Linked DNA regions of Methanococcoides burtonii DSM 6242. The main gene of each other region encodes a partner of the protein of the gene in region 2 in a complex. Links are inferred from orthologs where the notes say so. Each region holds a gene or a part of one and is shown on either strand. Other genes may lie near its edges.

Region 1 (3,260 bases), 300 kb from region 2 along the record:
TTGCAGTATCTGTGCAGTTCCTATGAGATAGAGGATGTCGTGTACAAGATGGCAGATCTCTTCTCTGCAGAAACAGTGCAGACAAAAAGGCTTCAAGCACTTGGATACACTGAGGGTGTAGCAAAAGGCAAGTTCATAAAAGGACCTGTCAGAGGCCATGAATTCCATTATTCTCTGACGGAATGTGATAGTGATTCAAGGCTTGCTTACGAAATGTCCCGTGGTAAAGGCATCATGAACGGAAAGGATGGTATCACGGAGCATAATTCCCTTGCAAGCTATATGCATGCGCACCCTGGCTCGTTCCCTGTAGACAGTTTTGTGGAACAATGTCGCCAGTACAAAAAGAGATAAATGCTTACTGAGGGGGAGTTTCTCCTTCCTTTTTCTCTTCATGCCCTTTTTCGTTATCGTTTTGCATCCTGTTCTTGACCCACACTCTTCTGCTATAATATCCTAAAGGATGCTTAACTCCTTTGCATAACTCATCCGGAGCTGAACAGTTGCCATAGGTTCTCATCGTGTTGCAGGATGGCGGTTTATATGTTGTGCCGGATGAAGTTCCAGCGATGTGTTCTATCTGGTAGCGTGTTTTTTCCTCGTCAAAATCCGGGGAGATGTTGAACATTGCTACCACTTCATCAACGGACATCCCGATATTTATTAAGAACGAGGTCATTGCAAATCTCATCGAATGTGCAAGGTTAACTCCTGCACGTACATTTGCGATCGCTTGCGTGATACATGGTGGGAACAGGTCACTTTCGACTCTCTGGAACTCTCCTACTCCGAATTCGGTCTTCTTCTTTTCCAGTTCTTCACTGATTGTATCCGTATGCGGGATGCAGGCTTCACATATCTCTTTCGGAACGGTTACTGGGAGTGAGTTCTGTATCCGCAGGCGTATTGCCTCCTGGAGCAGACGGGCAAGCTCTTCCTTGCTTATCTTTACGTAACCCTTCTTCATCTTCCGGTTTACCAGTTTCCAGTTAAGGTCCTTCAAAGGACTTGCAAGTTTGATATAATCCGTAAAATGCAGGTCGAAAAATATGTCATGGGTTTCCGGATTCTCGTAGATCTCCGCATTGATCCTGAAATCAGTGGCCAGGTCCTGTAGGAACTCAGGTTGTTGTGTTTTCAATAAATGGTATGCAGCCTTGGCTTCAGCGAGTGCATATTTTCGGGTTAAAAAAGGGTCATCTATGCAGGATACGAGTATCCTGGAAAAAGGGTAGGACAGCAATTCAGTAAGTATCTTTCCTTCTTCTGAACTGGATGGGGATGGTTTTTCTATCTCGCCTTCAAGCGCTTGTATTACGCGCTCTCTTCCCCTTATACGTGCGGATTCCAGTGCACGCGAAGATAATAGCTTGTCCGGTGAAAATCCGAGGCTGCCGACATATTCGGATGCCTCGGTAACAAAGGGGTATAAGGCGAGATGTCTGTTATCCATTTTAGTCTGATTCAATTCTTGGTGCAAGCAGATATCCAATGGTGCCTTTTCCGTTGGCAATACTGAAATTGATCTTTATAGGAAAATCGTTGCCTAGGTGAAGTGAGATCTCGTTGGATTTTGAAGCAGGTTTTATAATGTCTGACAGGTAGTCAAGCGAGAACAGTGAACGCACTTGAGATGGCTTGATGTCAATAAGCTGGTCACGTGTCATGGTGAGCTTCACACGGTCGGTGTCACCCTCTGCTTCCATGAAGAAGGATTCTCCTTCAACACCAAGTAACATATGGTCACTTATTTTCTCAGCAGCTTTAACAGCTTTTTGTAGGTCCTTTCCGTTAAGGACTATTTCTGCTGGCAGTTCAAGCTGTGGAATTCTAGGTTCTGCACGGATCGTAGATGGGTCAAGCAGTGAAATTGTATATGAAAAACCGCCTATCTGGATCTTCAGTTTCTTTGATTCCTCATCGAGTTCCATCTGGACCTTATCGTCCCTGTCTGCAACTCCCAGTATATCATTGATCCTTGAAAGGTCCAATCCTAATTCACAGTCATTTGCTTCAAAGTCATCGAATGCCTCTGGGGTAAGGTCAAAACTTACCATTGCAACGTTTGCAGGGTCAACCGCCCTTACAACAACTCCTTCTGGTGAAATCCTGAACCTTGCTTCGTCCACGAGCACAGAAAGTGTTTCGATCGAATCCTTTAGAAGATATGCATCAATTGTCGCCTTGAACATGTTGTTTCTCCGCCAAATAATCTCAATTTCAATTTGTTTATATCATTTCCCGTATATATGTTTTCACTGCGTTTTTCAGTAGATCATATATATTAGTCGTATTCACGCCATGTGTAGCTGCACTTGATACATTTGAAAAACCGTGTTTCCGACTCATCGGCGGACCTTAATTGTCTTAGCCACCAGTATGCAGTATTGTTTCCACATTCTTCGCATCTTGCAGTTGTTGTAGGAAGTCCGATATCAGTATCACCTTCAAGGACAGTGACCTCTCTTTCTTCCCTTGATGATGTGCTCAAAAGGTCTGGAGCTGCATCCTTCACTTTCTCATATCCACATTTTCTACATTTAAGCGTCCCTTCGATTGGGTGCATCATACTTTTACATTTTGGACAGAATTCCATTAATCTCATCTCCTGCATCATCTATCATTTTTCGGTGGTCGAAAGCCAGTTCAGGCAATTTTTCGGGATCGAACAAAGCTACATCTGCTGCATCTGTGTTCGCTTCCGGATTTCCATGACCTGTTGCTAGATAGCATACGGACACAGTGTGTCCACGAGGATCGCGCGAAGGGTCTGAATACACTCCGATCAATTTAACAAGATCGATAGATAATCCGGTTTCTTCAAAAGATTCTCTGATTGCCGCAGCTTCAGTTGTCTCACCTACCTCCACAAAGCCACCTGGTAGTGCAAATTCGTTTTTGAACGGGTAATTGTTCCGTTTGATGAGTACAATCTTACCATTTAAGATGATTACGGCATCAACAGTCAATAGGGGTGTTGTTGGGACTGGCATTTTTTACAGAACCTTATCCATTTAGCAAGATACTATATATGATACCTGTTATAAAGATACTATATCATGATTGAAAACGTACTTTGGATAGCCGTCGCATTAATGATGGCATCTGCTATCCTACCTCCAACAAAAAGGATAAAGTTTCTGGTTGGTGGTTTAGGGTGGGTGTTCTTTTCACTACACTGGGCTTACCAGCCATTACATTATGTCGCGATAAACGATTATTTTAATGTAATACTCACTATAGCCATTGCTTTTTTCTGT
Region 2 (3,191 bases):
GGAACGGGGACTTTTTCAAGAACCCTGTATTGAAGCAAGCAATTGAAAATGCAAAAGCACAGGGTTCTGCACTACACCTCATGGGGTTGTTCTCTTACGGGGGTGTTCACAGCCACATGAAACATCTTCGTGCCCTTATTGAATTTGCAAAGGATGAAGGTATTACCGAGATATTCATCCATGCATTCCTTGACGGCCGGGACGTTTCCCCAAGAGCGGCACTTGAAGATATGAAGGAACATGTGGAATACTGCAACAACCTGAGTGTCGGAAAGATAGCCACGGTTTCAGGGCGTTATTATGCCATGGACCGGGATAACCGCTGGGACCGGACCGAAGATGCATACAATGCGATCACCCGGGGCGATGGAGTATATTATTCAAAAGGACCCGTTGATGCCATTTCGGAAGGTTATGGTAGAGGCGAGAATGATGAATTCATCAAACCTACGGTGATCGTCGATGAAAATGGTAGACCCATAGGAAGGATGAATGAGAACGATACGGTCATTTTCTTCAATTTTCGCCCTGACCGTGCAAGGCAATTGACCTATGCTTTCGTGAATGATGAATTTGACAATTTTGAACGCAAAAGTCATCCGAAAGTGCATTTTGTATGCATGACCGAATACGATGAGAAGCTGGAGGTCCCCATAGCATTCCCTTCGGAAGAATTGAAGAACACATTGGGAGAGGTGCTCAGCAAAGAGGGAATTAAGCAGTTACGTATAGCTGAGACCGAAAAATATGCACATGTGACATTCTTTTTCAATGGCGGTGTTGAAAAGCAGAACGAAGGGGAGGAAAGATGTCTCATCCCATCACCAAAGGTGGCAACCTATGACCTGAAACCGGAGATGAGTGCCTATGAGGTCACAGAAGAGCTGATAGAAAGGATAGGATCTGGAAAGTATGATGTGATCGTACTCAATCTTGCCAACATGGACATGGTAGGGCATAGCGGCATAATGGAAGCGGCCGTGAAAGCGGTCGAGGTCGTTGATGATTGTGTAGGAAAGATAATTACCGCAATAAAGGAAGTCGGTGGTGAAGCCATGGTAATGGCAGACCATGGTAATGCCGAAAAGATGGTCGAGTTCTGTAACAATACGGAAAGGCAATGCTACACGGCCCATACATCAAATCCGGTCCGCTGTATCTATGTGACACAGGAAAAGAGAGTTGAGCTTCAAAAGGGAAGGCTCTCAGATGTTGCACCCACCATATTGAAGATCATGGGCATTGAAAAGCCACCGGAAATGACCGGTGTTCCTTTAATAAAGAACACTTAAAACCATTGATCAAGAGTGCTTTGACTGCCGCCTATGTTAGCTTCAAGGCGGTCAAGTGCTTTATTGACCCTCTCCTCTGAAAAATCATGTTTTTTGCAGAGAAGATCAATTACCCCGGCACGATCAGGCTTGATCCATTTCAGTTCATAATCGTCTGTTACGGGCGGGTTCATGAAGAAATCTCTTTTAGCATCAAGGTCTTCGATATCTTTACCAAGTTCTTTGAGTACAACTTTTATATCGCCGTGTTCCTTCACCAGTTTAAGCGCTCTTTTCGGACCGATGTTCTCGAGACCGGTATTATAATCTGTGCCCACACACATGGCAATATCGATCAATTGCTGTCTTGTAATGCCAAGTTCCCCAAGGGAATCCACAAGGGACAAGACCTCGGGTTTAACATCCACGTAGATGTTCTTTTTTGGAAGCTTTCGCTTACCGGTAATAGTGAGATTTCGAACAACCTGTGGTGCACCGAAAAGAAAAGAATCATAGTCCTGTGAACCGATATAATCAGCATCCCCTTTTTGCACCATGTATGAGGCCTGTGCCTCTCCCTCAGAGGGTGCTTTCACATAAGGGATACCCATCAATTCCAATAGTCTGACAGAATCATCGATCATCTCACGGGTCACTTTTGAGGAGGCCTGTGCATACTTGTAGGCTTCTTCCTCAAGCCCCTGCGCTTTTGCATCTTCCCATTTAGCAGTTGCACTTTCCCGGACCTCATGCCGTTTTGCCAGAGTGTCAGATTTGAAATCAGGAGGCTTGCCATCAAAGACAAAAATAGGTTTGACACCTGCTTCGATGAGACTGGTAAGCCTATAAAGGATACCCGAAAGATGAGAAGTGATCTGACCCCTGGAATCCTTTAAAGGGGTTCCGTCACGTTGCCGGATTATACTTAAGAACTGATAAAGAGTATTATACGCATCGATAGCCACTACTTTATTTGAAAGGCCAGCTATCTCGATCGTATCCTTAAGAAGTAGATCACCAATATCCGTACCCATGCTTACAAATAATAAAAAATATTAGATGTTACCCGAAAAACCATCTATCTTGGATAGCCTGATATCGATGACAGAATCATCGTTTGCATTCATTTTGCCAACTTTCAGGACGTTACCTATCCTTTCAACTACTTCTGTTTTGGTCACTTCAACCTGATGCCCATCATTACTACCATAGTTCTTGTGCACCACTAAAAGCTCCTGACCATCTACAGAATCTTTCCCCACCATTGAGACCAGATTTTTTACGACCTGCTCAAATTCAGAATATATCAGTATTTCTGAATACTTTCCAGCCTTTTTAATTATGCCAATTGGTTCTAAATTGATGCGCATATACGCACTCCCTTGAATCTTAGCAATATTACAAACTCCACCATATACTGGCACACATATATGGGTTTCGGCAGATGTCGACAGACATAATTAAAATTAACAGTTTCCTATGCATTCGATTCGGAGAAAATTACGGAAAAAAAAGAGGAAATTAACGATATGATCTCCTGTTAAATACGTCCATTGCCTCATCCACCACACTTATGACTTCGTTCATCTTCTTATCCATTGAGCTTTCAATACTTTGCACATTGATACGAAGAGAGCGTTCTTTCTCATCAAGCGTCTTTTCGATCCTTCGAAGCCTGATATCTACAGAAAGGATCATCGCAGCTAATGCACCCACCATTACAATAGCAGAAAGTATTATCAAAGAATTAGCTGAGCTGTATTTGAACCTACCAAGCCATTCATAAGTCAGCACGAAAGAAGATACAACCATCACAATCGAAAATACAATGTCCCGGGGATCCATCATTTTACCTCATTTACTAAACTTGCAGCAATACTATCAATAATAACATCGATGTATTATCTGACAAAACCTTAT

What was found.
Region 1: the proteins of fen (region 2) and MBUR_RS11320 are in contact, whole or in part, in a crystal structure (PDB 1RXZ), measured with the Archaeoglobus fulgidus proteins. The link is inferred for Methanococcoides burtonii DSM 6242 from one-to-one orthologs. Residues at the interface, in WP_010877775.1 of Archaeoglobus fulgidus: Lys326, Ser327, Thr328, Gln329, Ala330, Thr331, Leu332, Glu333, Arg334, Trp335, Phe336; in WP_010877842.1 of Archaeoglobus fulgidus: Asn43, Val44, Ala45, Met46, Pro120, Arg121, Pro123, Leu125, Gln151, Met192, Ser194, Asn218, Tyr219, Pro220, Ile237, Leu238, Ala239, Pro240, Arg241, Ile242, Glu243, Ser244.

Annotation. Positions count from the first base shown.
Region 1 is NC_007955.1:2,306,262-2,309,521, forward strand. The notes cover bases 324-3,248. They hold MBUR_RS11320 (DNA polymerase sliding clamp), read right to left. Parts: upstream 2,193-3,248; coding sequence 1,455-2,192; downstream 324-1,454. Other genes in these bases: MBUR_RS11310 (cobyrinate a,c-diamide synthase), read left to right, coding at 324-354; priL (DNA primase regulatory subunit PriL), read right to left, coding at 359-1,453; MBUR_RS11325 (transcription factor S), read right to left, coding at 2,285-2,596; MBUR_RS11330 (NUDIX domain-containing protein), read right to left, coding at 2,574-2,993; artA (archaeosortase A), read left to right, coding at 3,060-3,248. In the rest of the region: more of MBUR_RS11310, read left to right, coding at 1-323; more of artA, read left to right, coding at 3,249-3,260.
Region 2 is NC_007955.1:2,003,722-2,006,912, reverse strand. The notes cover bases 298-3,153. They hold fen (flap endonuclease-1), read right to left. Parts: upstream 2,306-3,153; coding sequence 1,289-2,305; downstream 298-1,288. Other genes in these bases: MBUR_RS09885 (hypothetical protein), read right to left, coding at 2,793-3,119; MBUR_RS09890 (hypothetical protein), read right to left, coding at 2,327-2,641; gpmI (2,3-bisphosphoglycerate-independent phosphoglycerate mutase), read left to right, coding at 298-1,292. In the rest of the region: more of gpmI, read left to right, coding at 1-297. UniProt on the Methanocaldococcus jannaschii protein: Structure-specific nuclease with 5'-flap endonuclease and 5'-3' exonuclease activities involved in DNA replication and repair.